3 regions of the Microbacterium lacusdiani genome follow, and region 3 is predicted to be linked to each of the others. Evidence: riboswitches for the same ligand, from Rfam matches in the RefSeq annotation. Region 3 holds a riboswitch; each other region holds the start of a gene.

Region 1 (4,868 bases), on a different contig from region 3:
TCGCGCTGGCGGTCCGGATCCGCCGACTTCGGGATGGGCGTCGAGCCGAGCTGCACGTGCCAGCGCAGCACGACCTGCGTCGGGCTCACCTGATACACCTCGGCGAGGTCGGTGATGAGCTGCTCGGTCAGCAGCTCGCTGCGCCGCGCGAGCGGGCTCCAGCTCTCGGTGCGGATGCCGTGCTCGGCGTGGAACGCGCGCAGCGCGGTCTGCGGGAAGTACGGGTGCAGCTCGACCTGGTTCACGGCCGGGACGACGCCGGTCTCGTCGATCAGGCGCTGCAGCATCTCCTCGGTGAAGTTCGAGACGCCGACCGAGCGCACGAGCCCCTCGTCGCGCAGCGCGATCATGCCCTTGAACGTGTCGACGTACTTGTCGACGCTCGGGTTGGGCCAGTGGATGAGCAGCAGGTCGATGCGGCCGAGGCCGATCGTGGCGTTGGACTCGCGGCCGCTCGCGATCGCCTCGTCGTAGCCGTGGTGGCGGCCGGGGATCTTCGTGGTGACGACGATCTCGTCGCGGTCGATCCCGCTGCGGCGCACGGCCTCGCCGACCTCGTGCTCGTTGCCGTAGTTGACCGCGGTGTCCAGCACGCGGTAGCCGGTCTGGATGCCGGCCTCGATGGCCGCGATGCCCTCCTCCCCGGTCAGCTTGTAGGTGCCGAGGCCGAGCTCGGCGAACGCGGTGCCGTCGTTGAGCGTGATCCGGGGGATGTCGATGGTCGCCATGCCCCGAGCCTAACGGCGGCGAGGGGCCGCACGCCCAGGTCGGCGACCAGCCAGCGCGCGATCGCGGTGTGGCCCGCGTCGGCGCCCTGACCCCCGTCGATCTCGGCGACCCAGTCCTCCCAGCCGCGGCCGGTGTTCGTGCGGACCGTGGCGTCGTCCACCAGCGGCTGGTGGGCCCATTCGGTGCTCATGCGCACGAGCCTACTGAGCGGGCGCCGGCGCCCCGCGGACCGCCAGGATCGCGTCGAGCAGCGCGTCGGCGACCTCGCGCTTGCTGCCGCTCGCGGTCGCGACCGGCGCGTCGTGCGGGCCGATGACCGTGACCGTGTTGTCGGCGCGCTCGAAGCCGGCCTCCCAGCCGACCTCGTTGACCGCGAGCAGGTCGGCGCCCTTGCGGCGGCGCTTGCGGATGCCGCGCTCGAGCACGGTCTCGTCGGCGGTCGGCATCTCGGCCGCGAAGCCCACGACGGTCTGCCCCGGACGCCGCGCGGCCGCGAGCCCGCTGAGGATGTCGGCGTTCTCGACCAGCTCGAGCGTGGGCTTGCCGTCCTCCTTGGCCAGCTTGTGGTCGGCCACGTCGGCGACGCGATAGTCGGCCACGGCGGCGGTCATCACGATCACGTCCGCGTCGCCGGCGAGGGCGGTCATCCGCTCCCCCAGCTCTGCGGCGGTGCCGGCGCGCTCGATCCGGATGCCCGGGTGCGCGACGGCGGGCGCCGCGACCGACTCGTCGACGTGCGCGGCGACCAGCGTGACCTCGGCGCCACGGTCTGCCGCGGCGAGCGCGACCGCGATTCCCTGCCTGCCGCTCGACCGGTTGCCGAGGAAGCGGACCGGGTCGATGGGCTCGCGCGTGCCGCCCGTCGAGACCACGAAGCGCAGCCCCGCGAGATCGCGGCGCGACCGCAGGATCCGGCCGATCTCGGCGTGGAGGGCCTCGGGCTCGCTCATCCGGCCCGGGCCGATGTCGTCAGCCGTGAGCTGCCCGCTGTCGGGGCCGATCATCCGGATGCCGCGCGCGGCGAGCGTCGCGACGTTCGCCTGCGTGGCGGCGTGCTGCCACATCTCGGTGTGCATCGCGGGAGCGATCAGCACGGGCGCGCGCGTGGCGAGCAGCGTCGTGCCGAGCAGGTCGCCCGCCAGGCCCGCGGCCATCTTCGCGATCGTGTTCGCCGAGGCAGGGGCGACGACCACGAGGTCGGCGTTCTGGCCGAGCGCGACGTGCCGCACCTGCGCCACGTCGTCGTGCACCGACGTCGTCACGGGGTGGCGGCTGATCGCCTCCCAGGTCGGCTGACCGACGAAGCGCAGCGCATCGTCGGTCGGCACGACGTGCACCTCGTGCCCGTCCTTCACCAGCAGCCGCACGAGCTGCACGGTCTTGTACGCGGCGATGCCGCCGGTCACGCCCACGACGATGTTCACGCCTTCATTGTGGCTCACGCCCCTCGACGCCCCGCGGCATCACCCTGTGGTCGTCGAGCGGAGCGACGAAGGAGCCGAGTCGAAACGGGCTGAGCGAGCGCGGCGAGTCGAAGCCGAGTCCCGCGCGGAACCCGAGAATGGAACCATGTGCACCGCGATCGTCCGCGTCCCGGAGTCCTCGGCGGAGCCCGTGCGCCTGCTCGCGGTGCGGGACGAGGATCCGAACCGGCCGTGGAACCCGCTCGGCGCGTGGTGGCCGGACCGGCCCGGGCTCGTGGGCGTGCAGGACCGGCTCGCGGGCGGCGCCTGGCTCGCCGCCGAGGGCGGCCGGCTGGCGGTGCTCCTGAACCGGGCGGGGTACCCCGAGGGACTGGATGCCGCCGAGCTCGAGTCGCGCGGCGGGATCGTGCTGGCCTCGGTCGCCGGGTCGTCGCCCGAGGGCGCGCCGCGCACGCTCGGGTTCAACCTGGTCGAGGTCGACGGCGCCGAGGTGCGGGTGACGTCCTGGGACGGTGCCGAGCTGCGCCGCGAGACCCTCGCCCCGGGCACGCACATGCTGGCGCACGACGGCGTCGACGACCCCGCGACCCCGCGCATCGCGGCGTGGCATGAGGCCTTCGAGCAGGCCCCGACCGACGGGGACGCCGCCTGGTGGCGCCCGTGGCTCGAGGTGCTGGGCCGCACGGCCGAGCTGCCGCCGACCGATGACCGCGCGATCGTGCGCGACAACCATCCGCACGGCTACCCGACCGTGTCGCTGCTCGCGTGCGTCGCGTCGATCCAGGACGGCCGCGCGGATGTGCGCTACGCGCCGCTGGACCGTCCCGGTCTCTGGAACCCGCTCGCCTTCGACTGACGCACGGCCCGATTTGCGCCGACTCCCGGTGCTCGTGATACACATGTCCTGACCACACGGGGGCCTCGGAAGAGGCTGAGACCGGGCTGACACCGCCCGAGACCGTCGAACCTGATCCGGCTCGTACCGGCGTAGGAAGTGAGGACAGCCCATGGTGGCGCGCGCTCTCCCGACATCCATCCCTCCCGTCGATCCCGCCGCTCCCGGCGACGCATCCGCTGAAGAGCACGGGACCGAACAGCACCCCTCCCACTCGCTCGCGTGGGTCGAGGACGCCGCGCACGGCATCCGCGTCCCCGTGACCGAGATCGCGCTCGAGGACTCGCCCGACGGCACGCCCAACCCGCCGCTGCGCGTGTACCGCACGGCAGGTCCCGGCAGCGTGCCCGAGCGCGGCCTGCCGCCGCAGCGTGCCGAGTGGATCGCCGCGCGCGACGACACCGAGCCGTACGAGGCGCGCGGGCACCGGCTGAGCGACGATGGCCGCGCGGCGGTGCGCCGCGGCGCGCCCTCGCAGCGCTGGGCGGGCGCGAAGCCCGAGCCGCGCCGTGCCAAGCCGGGCCGCACCGTGACGCAGATGCACTACGCCCGCCGCGGGATCATCACCCCCGAGATGCGGTACGTGGCGCTGCGCGAGCAGTGCGACGTCGAGCTCGTGCGCAGCGAGGTCGCGGCCGGGCGGGCGATCATCCCCAGCAACATCAACCACCCCGAGTCCGAGCCGATGATCATCGGCAAGGCCTTCCTCGTGAAGATCAACGCGAACATCGGCAACTCGGCCGTGACGAGCTCGATCGCCGAGGAGGTGTCGAAGCTGCAGTGGGCGACCAAGTGGGGCGCCGACACGCTCATGGACCTGTCGACCGGCAACGACATCCACACGACGCGCGAGTGGATCATCCGGAACTCGCCGATCCCGATCGGGACGGTTCCGATCTACCAGGCGCTCGAGAAGGTCGACGGCGACGCGAGCGCGCTGACGTGGGAGATCTACCGCGACACCGTGATCGAGCAGTGCGAGCAGGGCGTCGACTACATGACCGTGCACGCCGGCGTGCTGCTGCGCTACGTGCCGCTGACGGCCGACCGCGTGACGGGCATCGTGTCGCGCGGCGGATCGATCATGGCCGGATGGTGCCTGGCGCACCACCGCGAGAACTTCCTGTACGAGCACTTCGACGAGCTGTGCGAGATCTTCGCGCAGTACGACGTCGCGTTCTCGCTGGGCGACGGCCTGCGCCCCGGATCGATCGCGGACGCGAACGACGCCGCCCAGTTCGCCGAGCTCGACACGCTCGCGGAGCTGACCCGCCGCGCGTGGGCGCACGACGTGCAGGTCATGGTCGAGGGACCCGGCCACGTGCCGCTGCACCTCGTGCGCGAGAACGTCGAGCGCCAGCAGGAGCTGTGCGACGGCGCCCCGTTCTACACGCTGGGCCCGCTGGTCACCGACATCGCGCCCGGCTACGACCACATCACGTCGGCGATCGGCGCGACCGAGATCGCCCGCTACGGCACCGCCATGCTCTGCTACGTCACCCCGAAGGAGCACCTCGGCCTGCCGGACCGCGACGACGTCAAGACCGGCGTGATCACCTACAAGATCGCCGCCCACGCGGCCGACCTCGCCAAGGGCCACCCGGGCGCGATCGCGCGCGACGACGCGCTGTCGAAGGCGCGGTTCGAGTTCCGCTGGCGCGACCAGTTCGCGCTCGGCCTCGACCCGGTCACGGCGCAGGAGTTCCACGACGAGACGCTGCCGGCCGAGCCCGCCAAGACCGCGCACTTCTGCTCGATGTGCGGCCCGAAGTTCTGCTCGATGCGCATCTCGCAGGACATCCGCGACACGTACGGAGACG
Region 2 (4,868 bases), on a different contig from region 3:
GCGCAGCGCGGCGGGCCAGTCGCCCGCCACGTCCTCGCCGACCAGCACGGCCAGCTCGGGAAGGTTCGGCGTCACGACGTCGGCCCGGGCGATGAGGTCGTGGAGCGCGTGCTCCGCGTCGTCGTCGATCAGGCGGTCGCCGCTCGTGGCGATCATGACGGGGTCGACGACCACGGCGGGCCGCTCGGCGAGCGCGTCGAGCCACCCGACCACCTCGGCGATCACCGCGGCGCCGCCGATCATCCCCGTCTTGACCGCGTCGATCCGGATGTCGGACGCCACCGCGTCGAGCTGGTCGCGCACGAACCCCGGCGGCGGGACGTGCACGCCGCTGACGGCGCGCGTGCTCTGCGCCGTCAGGGCGGTGAGAGCGGCCATGCCGTAGCCTCCGCTCGCCAGGATGGACTTCAGATCCGCCTGCACGCCCGCCCCGCCCGAGGGATCGGAGCCCGCGATCGAGAGCACGTTCGGGATGCGGGTCGACGCCTCGCGCCCGCGCATCAGGCGACCTCCGCCCACTCGTTCCGCAGCGACCGCGCGGCGTGGGCGGGGTCCTCGGCGGCGCACACGGCGCGCACGACGGCCAGCCCGGCCGCCCCGGCGCGCCGCGCCTCAGCGGCGTCGCCGTGCCCGACGCCGCCGATCGCCACACAGGGCAGGCCCGCGAGCGCCGCGAACTCGGCGAACCCGCGCCAGCCCAGCGGCTCGGGGTGGTCGGGCTTGGTCGGCGTCGCGCGGATCGCACCGACGCCGAGGTAGTCGGCCGTGCCGGCGGGGAGCGCGCGCAGCGCCGCGAGCTCATGCGGGCGGCTCGCGCTCAGGCCCACGATCGCGCCCTCGCCGAGCAGCGCGCGCACGCGGTCGACGGGCAGATCGCTCTGGCCCACGTGCACGCCGTCGACCCGGGCGCCAGCCGCCCGCGCGGCGAGCACGACATCCACCCGGTCGTCCACCACGAGCGCGGCGCGCCCGGCCACCGCCTCGGCGGAGCGCTCGACGACGTCGAGCAGCTCCGCTCCCCCGAGCTCCTTGCCGCGCACCTGCACGATCGTCGCGCCGCCGTCGACCGCCCGGCGCACGACGTCCGCGACGGCCGCCAGATCGCGCCCGGCTCGGGAGAGGATCGTGGCGACGTCGGCGACGACGTACGTGCACAGGTCGAGCGCGCGGCTCACGCTCCGGCTCCGGCGAGGAGCGGCTCGCGGCCCGCGAGGGCGGCGGGCTCGACCGTGGCCAGCGCATCCAGCAGCGCGACCGCGAAGCCGCCCGGGGCCGGCGCGACGGCGGCCGCGCGCTCCGCGGCCTCCGCGTAGAGCACGTGCGCGGCGACCGCCCCCGCGAAGGCGTCGCCGCCGGCGGCCGCGACGGCCGCGCCCACGATCGCGCCGAGCGCGCATCCGGCGCCCGTGACCCGGGTGAGGAGCGGATCGCCGCCGTGGACCCGGACGACCCGGCCGCCGTCCGCGATCAGGTCCACGGGTCCGGACACGGCGACGACCGCGCCGGTGCTCCGCGCCAGCTCGCGCGCGATTCCCGCCGTCTGCTCGACGTCGTCGGCGGCGTCGACGCCGCGGCCGCGTCCGCCCGCGCCGGCGAGCGCGAGGATCTCGGACGCGTTCCCGCGGATGACCGCCGGGCCGTCGGCGAGCAGCTCGCGCGCGAAGTCCGTGCGCAGGGACAGCGCGCCCACGCCGACGGGGTCGAGCACCCACGGCGTGCCCGCGGCTCCGGCGGCCGCGACCGCCTCGCGCATGGCCTCGCGCTGCTCGGCGCGCGGCGTGCCCAGGTTCACCAGCAGCGCCGACGCGACGCGCGCGCACTCGCGCGCCTCGCCCGGGACGTCCGCCATGACCGGCGACGCCCCCGCGGCCAGCAGCGCGTTGGCGGTGAAGTTCACCACCACGGAGTTGGTGATGCACTGCACCAGCGGTGCGTCCTCGCGCAGCCGTGCCAGCACGGCTCCCGCATCCGGACCGGACGACAGATACACGTCACTCATCAGCGACATCCCTCCGCTCGTACTAACGAGATCAGGTCGATACGGGTGTGATCTCAGTCCCCCGGTGGGGACACCCCGTGCCACTGCGAGCGATCCTATCCGGGTTGCGCCTCCCGGGCGGGCGACCTCGACCGCATAGGCTCGAGGGGTGAGCAGGACGCCGGATGCGCAGGATCAGGAGCGGGGCGCGACCGCCTCGGGCGACGAGATCCGGGTGGCCGTGTCGACCGTGATCTTCTCGCTCCGCCCCGATCCCGACTCGGATCGGCTGATGATCCCCCTGGTGCGACGCACGCGCGACCCGTTCGAGGGCATGTGGGCGCTGCCCGGCGGCTGGCTGGACGTGGCCGAGGGCCTCGGCGAGGCCGCGTCGCGCACGCTCGCCGAGACCACCGCGCTCACGCCCAGCTACCTGGAGCAGCTGTACACGTTCGGCGACGTCGACCGCTCCCCGACGCGGGTCGTCTCGGTCGTGTACTGGGCGCTGCTGCGCTCCGACCTCGTGGACGCGCAGCGCTCGGTCGTCGGCGCGCCCGAGAACGTCGAGTGGTTCGACGTCGACGACCTGCCGGCGCTCGCGTTCGACCACAACCGGATCGCCGAGTACGCGCTGTGGCGCCTGCGGAACAAGGTGGGCTACAGCCGCATCGCGGCGGGCCTGCTGCCCGACGAGTTCACGCTCACAGAGCTGCGCGAGGTGTACGAGTCCGTGCTCGGCCGCCGGCTCGACCCCTCCAACTTCCGCCGCCTGCTCGAGGGCTCCGAGGCGCTCGTGCCCACCGAGTCCTTCCGCACCGGCAAGCACCGCCCCGCCCGCCTCTACCGCTACAACGCGGAAGCTGAGTCTTTCTAGAAGCGCCTCGCACGCTCGCTTTGCTCGCACGACCGTAGATGCAGGGAGTTGCTGCCGACCCTCACCCCCGGTCGTTGAGCGACGAGCGCCAGCGAGGAGTCGAAACGACGCCGAACCTCCCCAGCCGGCCGGGACGATCCGGCCACGTTTCGACTTCGGCGCTGGCGCGCCTCCGCTCAACGACCACGGGTTGGCCATCGACCGCCGTGCGAGCGAAGCGAGTCGAAGCCGCGGCTCCACGCCGGGGCGTGAGCGGAAAGTGATCGAAATTGCGGTTCTGGTCAATGTGACTTAATCTGGGCGCGACAGTAAGTGTCGTTTCGACCAGAAGGCGAGGGCTCACATGGCCGCCTCTCCCCTGACCCTCGCGCCGCGCCCCGCCGTCGATGCGTCCGTGGACCACGGCATCCAGGCGATCGTGGCCGGCACCGCCGCGGGCAGCACGTGCTCGACGGACCTCGCGGCCACGCCCTGGACCTTCGACACGGTCCCCGGCTACGGCCCCGGCGCCTCGATGGGCGACGTGATCCCCACCGGGTCGCCGCGCCAGGGCGAGCTGCCCGCCGCGTATCGCGAGGCGTCCGAGGACGAGCTGCACGCGCGCATCCGCGCGGCCAAGGAGACCCTCGGCGACCGCGTCGTGGTGCTCGGCCACTTCTACCAGCGCGACGAGGTCGTTCGGCACGCCGACTACGTGGGCGACTCGTTCCAGCTCGCGAACGCCGCCAAGGCCCACCCCGAGGCCGAGGCGATCGTGTTCTGCGGCGTGCATTTCATGGCCGAGACCGCCGACCTGCTGTCGGGCCCCGACCAGGCGGTCATCCTGCCCAACCTCGCGGCGGGCTGCTCGATGGCGGACATGGCCGACATCGACCAGGTCGAGGAGTGCTGGGAGCAGCTCGAGGACGTCTACGGCGCGCTGGACGAGCCCGACGCCGACGGCCTCCTGCCGGTGATCCCGGTCACCTACATGAACTCCTCGGCGGCGATCAAGGGCTTCGTGGGCCGCCACGGCGGCATCGTCTGCACATCGTCCAACGCGCGCACCGTGCTGGAGTGGGCGTTCGCGCGCGGGCGCCGCGTGCTGTTCTTCCCCGACCAGCACCTGGGGCGCAACACCGCCAAGGCCATGGGCGTGCCGCTCGAGCAGATGCCCATGTGGAACCCCCATCGCCCGCTCGGCGGCTCGTCCGAGCAGGACCTGCGCGATGCGCGCGTGATCCTGTGGCACGGCTTCTGCTCGGTGCACCGGCGGTTCACTGTCGACCAGATCGACAGGGCGCGCGCCGAGCACCCCGGCGTGCGCGTCATCGTGCACCCCGAGTGCCCGATGCCCGTCGTCGACGCGGCCGACGAGGCCGGCTCGACCGACGTCATCCGGCGCGCGATCGAGAGCGCGACCGCGCCCACGACGTTCGCGATCGGCACCGAGATCAACCTGGTCCAGCGCCTCGCGGCGCAGCACCCGCAGCACACGATCCTCTGCCTCGACCCCGTGGTGTGCCCCTGCTCCACGATGTACCGGATCCACCCGGGCTATCTCGCGTGGACGCTCGAGGAGCTCGTGGCCGGCCGCGTCGTGAACCGGATCACGGTGGCGGACGAGGTCGCGGCGCCCGCGCGGGTCGCGCTGGAGCGGATGCTCGCCGCGAAGCCCGCGTCAGCGACGCCCGCCCGGACGGCCTGACATGACGCGCGCGCTGATCGTCGGCAGCGGGATCGCCGGCCTGTTCTGCGCGGTCCACGCCGCGCATCGGGGCGTCGACGTCACGCTCGTCACCAAGGGCTCCGCGGATCAGGGCTCCACGCGGCACGCCCAGGGCGGCATCGCGGGCGTGGTGATGCCCGAGGACCGCCTCGAGGACCACGTCGCCGACACGCTCGCGGCGGGCGCGGGCCTGTGCGACGAGGACGCCGTGCGCGTGCTCGTCCAGGAGGGCCCGGAGCGGATCGGCGAGCTCGCCCGCTGCGGCGTCGAGTTCGACCGCGACGCCTCCGGTCGCCTGCAGCACGGCC
Region 3 (4,868 bases):
CGTCGGATCGACCGTCGCGAACAGCACGACGCTCGGCAGCGCGAGCGCCAGGATGCGCAGGACGGTGGCCGCGGCGAGCGCGAGAGAGCCGTCCGAGATGCGCACGAAGAGCCAGTCCAGGTGCACCGTGCCCGACGTCTCGCCGTAGAGCGCGATGGTCACCCCGGTGAGCGGAGCCGCGATCCACACGGGCGCCGTGCGCGCCCAGAAGCGACGCCATCCGAGACCCGACATCGCCAGCAGCGGCACGGACAGGAGCAGCGCGACGGCCGCCGACACCCAGTCGATCGTGAGCACCAGCGGGGCGGCCATGAGGAGCGCGGCGCCCAGCTTCGCGACCGGGTTGACGCGGGCGAGCGGGCCGGCGGGGACCAGCGGGGTCGGAAGGATCATGTCCCGACCCCGGCCGTGAGGCTGAGGCGGCGCGCGTGCAGCGCCTCGAGCACATCGGCGTCGTGCGTGATCGCGACGACGCCCGCCCCGGGCGCCCCGTCGCGGCCGTCGCGCAGCGACGCGATGATCGCGACCAGCTCGGCCCACGTGCGCGCATCCTGGCCGAACGTCGGCTCGTCGAGCACGACCACCCTCGGACGCGTCGCCAGCATCGCGGCGACGGTCAGCCTCCGCTTCTCGCCGCCGGAGAGCGTGTGGGGGTTGGCCTCGGCGAGATGCGCGAGCCGGAGCCGCTCGAGCAGCTCGTCGACCCGCGCCGCGATCTCGCCCTCGGGCAGGCGCAGGGCGCGGGGACCGACCTCGAGCTCGCGGCGGACGGTGGTGGAGAGCAGCTGGTGATCCGGGGACTGCAGCACGGTCCCGATGCGCGTGAGCAGCTGCCGCGACGACCAGCGGATCGGCGCCTCGCCGATCCCGCCCGCGAGCGCCGGCCCGGCGACGACCCGGCCTCCCGCCGGCGGAAGCAGCCCGGCCAGCGTGCGGCCGAGCGTCGACTTGCCCGCGCCGTTCGGCCCGACGACGCCGAGGACCTCGCCGGCGCGCACGTCCACGTCGAGCGGGCCCGCCACGCGGCGGCCGCGTGCGCGCGCGACCTCGAGCGCGCGTCCCGACAGCAGGACCTCGCCGGGCGCCGCGGCCGGCGGCGCCGGGTGGCGCGGCGGGATCCCGGGCACCCAGACGCCGAGCGCGGCGAGCTCGGCGCCCCGGTCGCGCAGCACGTCGGCGACCGGACCGTCCGCGATCACGCCCGCGTCCCCCGCTCCCAGCACGATGATCCGGTCGACGATCGGCAGCCACACGTCCACGCGATGCTCCACCACGACGAGGGTCGCGCCCGTGCGGTCCAGTACGCGGCCCACGGCGTCACGCACCGCGATCGCGCCCGCGGGATCGAGGTTGGCGGTGGGCTCGTCGAGCAGCAGCAGCCCGGGGCGCATGGCGAGCGCCCCGGCGAGCGCGAGGCGCTGCTTCTGTCCGCCGGACAGCGCGGTCGTGGACCGGTCGAGCGGCACGTCGAGGCCCACGAGGTCGAGCGCCTCGCCGACGCGCGGCCAGATGTCGTGCCGCGGCACCCCGAGGTTCTCGCAGCCGAACGCGACGTCGTCGCCGACGCGGTGCAGGACGGCCTGGGTGTCGGGATCCTGCTGCACCAGCCCGGCGCGACCGCGGACCGCCGCGGGCGGGTGCCCGTCGATCGTCAGGGTGCCGGCGTGCTCGCCCTCGTCGTCGCCGCCCAGCACGCCCGCGAGGGCGTGCAGGAGCGTGGACTTGCCCGAGCCGCTCGCGCCGAGCAGCAGGACGCGTTCGCCCGCGTCGATCCGCAGGTCGATGCCGGAGGCGGCCCACGCGCGGCGGCTGGCGTAGCGCCATCCCCAGCCGCGCGCCTCGACGGCGGCCGGGGACACGGCCCCGGTCGCCGGAGAGGCCGTCACGTCAGACGCGCCTGGCGACCGCGCGCCCGGCCGCGAACCGGTTCAGCGCGCCGGTCGCCGCGAGGCCGCGGACGATCGCCCAGCCGCCGAGCCCCGCGATGACCGCGCCCGACACCGTGGTCGAGGCGATGTACACGGTCGTGAACAGCGCGTCGGCGCCCGCGTACCAGAGGACGCGGTCGTTGATGCCGGCCGCGAGGCCCGCGCCGGCGCCCGCCAGCACCGCGACCGGCAGGCGGAACGACCTGTACAGGAAGATCGCGAGGATGATCTCGGCGCCGAGGCCCTGCACGAGGCCCGACACGATCGTCAGCGCGCCCCACTGGTTGCCGACGAGCGCGGAGATGACCGCGGCGAGCAGCTCGGTGTAGAGCGCGGCGCCCGGCTTGCGGATGACGAGGCCGCCGATCACCCCGGCGATGAGCCAGGGGCCGGTGAGCAGGCCGCCCAGACCGGGCAGCAGCGGCGCGAGCAGCTCGCTCGGGCCGATGTAGGCGACGTTCCAGACGAGGAACACCACGGCGCAGGCCACGGCGATGACGCTGGCGACGACGATGTCGACGACGCGCCAGGTGAAGCGGCGGGTGCCCGGGGTGGCGGGTGCGGACGTGTTCATCTCTCTCCTCCCTGCGCCGGCATGATCCGGATCAGGTTCGACGGTCGAAGCGCGGGTCGCTTCCTCTCAGCCCGGCTCGCCGGACTCCCGTGGTGTGTGAGGGACATTCTAGGGCGATCCGGCGGGTGAGGTTCGCCGCCGGGGCCCGCGATCTCCGGCTGACTCCCGGCATCCGCGGGTACCGTAGGCGGGTGGCAATCGACGACTCCCCCCACGACGATCTCCGCGAGGATCTCCGCGGCTCGATCGACGATGCGTCCGTCGCCACGGTGCCGGTGGCAGCGACCCCCGTCGCCGAGGCGCCGCGTCGCCCGCGCCGCGCGGTGACGGCGCACGACATCGACCCCCTGCCCGAGACGCCCGTGGTGCCCGAGCAGCCCGCGATCCGCCGCGGCATCGGCTCGCTCTTCGACCAGCGCACCGCCGATGCGCCCGTGACCGAGGCGGCCACGGCCCTGGCGGGCGCCGCGCTGACGGATGCGCCCCCGGCGGTTGCTCCGACCGGGGCCGAGGCGCTGGCCGTGCCCGCACCGGAGACCCCGACGTCGCTCGAGGAGGCCGCCGGCGCCGCGGTCGAGGCGCCGGACGCAGCGGTGGCGGACGCGCCCCGCACCGACACCGCCGCTCTGGCCTGGATCGACCCGGCCACCGTCGCCCTCAAGCCCGAGGCGGCCCCCGCGCCGTCGCCCGCGTTCGACCTGGTCCCCACCCGCCGCGAGAGGCGCCCCTCCGTCGCGGCCCCGCTGATCACAGCCGGCGTCCTCGCGCTCGGCTACGTGGGCGGCTGCGCCTTCTGGCCGCTCGCGAACGTCGCCCCCGCGGTCTCGGCCGCGACGGTCGACCCGGCGCCCGGTCATCCGCTCGCCGTGACCTGGCCCGCGGACGGCTCCGCCGCCGTCGGCGCCGAGGGCCTCGGCACGGTCCCGGCCTCCAGCGCCGCGCCCGCGCCCATGGCCAGCATCGCCAAGGTCGTGACCGCGCTCATGATCCTCGAGAAGGCGCCGCTCGCGGTGGGCGAGCAGGGGCCGTCCTACGCGTTCGACTACGCTGACAGCCAGGAGTACTGGCAGTACCGCGTGGCGAACGAGTCGGCGCTCGACGTGCCCGTGGACGGCACGCTCACGCAGCGGCAGCTGCTCGAGGGCATCCTGATCGGCTCGGCCAACAACTACGTGGATCGCCTGACGACGGAGCTGTGGGGCTCGAAGGACGCGTTCGCCCTCGCCGTGCCGGAGTGGCTCCAGGCGCACGGCCTGTCGGGCATCACGATGGTCGACCCGAGCGGCATCGACCCGGACAACACGGCGACCCCCGCGTCGCTGGTCACCCTCGCGAGACTGGCGCTGGCGAACCCCGTGATCGCGGAGATCGTGGCGATGCCCGAGACGGAACTCCCGGGCGCCGGCGTGGTCGAGAACAGCAATCCGCTGATCGGCGATCCCGGCGTCGTCGGCATCAAGACCGGCACCCTGTCCGAGTGGTGGATCGAGTCGTGGAACCTGCTCACGGCCAAGGACGTCACGATCGGCCAGACCACCGTGCGGCTGTACGCCTCGGTGCTCGGCCAGCCCGACGAGGAGACCCGCGCGAGCGTCAGCCGCACGCTGCTCGAGCAGGTGGAGCAGTCCCTGCAGCCCGCCCCGACCGTCGCATCCGGCACCACCGTCGCGAACGTCACGACCGAGTGGGGCGAGCCGGTCGAGGTGGTCACGGGCGACGACGCCGAGGTCGTGCTGTGGGACCGCGGCAGCCCCGAGGTCCAGTCGGACTACGAGGTCGAGGTCGGCACCGCGTCGGGCGCGGAGGTCGGCACGCTCACCGCGACTGGGCCGTTCGACTCGGCCACGGTCCCCCTGGTGCTCGAGGGCGACCTCGAGGGCCCCAGCCTGCTCTGGCGGCTCTCGCACCCGCTCGACCTGCTCGGCCTGCAGTAGCGCGCCGCCGCACGCGCCCGACCCCGCCCTGGCGCGAGGAGAAATCCCCGATCCAGGACGAATGCCCATGAGATCGGCCTCGCGCGTGGATTTCTCCTCCGCGGAGGTCGGCGTTCAGCGGCGGATGCGGTGCAGCCCCTGCGCGATGGCGGTCACCACGAGGTCCTGCACCGCGGCCCAGTCGTCCATGATCTGCCAATAGCCGATCCGGATGACGTGGTAGCCCATCAGGCGCAGGCGAGCGTCGTGCTCGTTGTCGCGCAGGCGCTGAGCGTCGACGTGATGACCGCCGTCGATCTGGATCACCAGCCGGTCGCCGATGAGGAGATCGACGGGCCGCGCGGCGATGACCACCTGGCGCCGGATCGGCAGCCCCAGCCGGAGGAGGCGCAGGCGCGAGAACACGATCGACTCGGTGCCCTCATCCGCGAG

What was found. A riboswitch is a leader RNA that binds a small molecule or an ion and turns the genes downstream of it on or off. The one in region 3 is predicted to bind thiamine pyrophosphate.
Region 1: another riboswitch for thiamine pyrophosphate. It lies ahead of thiC (phosphomethylpyrimidine synthase ThiC); the one in region 3 lies ahead of ACYVGN_RS08960 (ECF transporter S component).
Region 2: another riboswitch for thiamine pyrophosphate. It lies ahead of thiM (hydroxyethylthiazole kinase); the one in region 3 lies ahead of ACYVGN_RS08960 (ECF transporter S component).

Annotation. Positions count from the first base shown of each region.
Region 1 is NZ_BAAGXJ010000016.1:30,785-35,652, forward strand. Features, by position in the region: gene ACYVGN_RS10005 (aldo/keto reductase) at 1-728, opposite strand, end outside; gene coaBC (bifunctional phosphopantothenoylcysteine decarboxylase/phosphopantothenate--cysteine ligase CoaBC) at 930-2,153, opposite strand; gene ACYVGN_RS10015 (NRDE family protein) at 2,299-3,009, shown strand; TPP riboswitch at 3,056-3,164, shown strand; gene thiC (phosphomethylpyrimidine synthase ThiC) at 3,161-4,868, shown strand, end outside.
Region 2 is NZ_BAAGXJ010000001.1:141,896-146,763, reverse strand. Features, by position in the region: gene thiD (bifunctional hydroxymethylpyrimidine kinase/phosphomethylpyrimidine kinase) at 1-501, opposite strand, end outside; gene thiE (thiamine phosphate synthase) at 501-1,175, opposite strand; gene thiM (hydroxyethylthiazole kinase) at 1,172-1,999, opposite strand; TPP riboswitch at 1,991-2,087, opposite strand; gene ACYVGN_RS00720 (NUDIX hydrolase) at 2,220-2,852, shown strand; gene nadA (quinolinate synthase NadA) at 3,196-4,539, shown strand; gene nadB (L-aspartate oxidase) at 4,541-4,868, shown strand, end outside.
Region 3 is NZ_BAAGXJ010000013.1:5,235-10,102, reverse strand. Features, by position in the region: gene ACYVGN_RS08970 (energy-coupling factor transporter transmembrane component T family protein) at 1-393, opposite strand, end outside; gene ACYVGN_RS08965 (ABC transporter ATP-binding protein) at 390-1,886, opposite strand; gene ACYVGN_RS08960 (ECF transporter S component) at 1,888-2,502, opposite strand; TPP riboswitch at 2,494-2,603, opposite strand; gene ACYVGN_RS08955 (D-alanyl-D-alanine carboxypeptidase family protein) at 2,694-4,436, shown strand; gene ACYVGN_RS08950 (endonuclease domain-containing protein) at 4,551-4,868, opposite strand, start outside.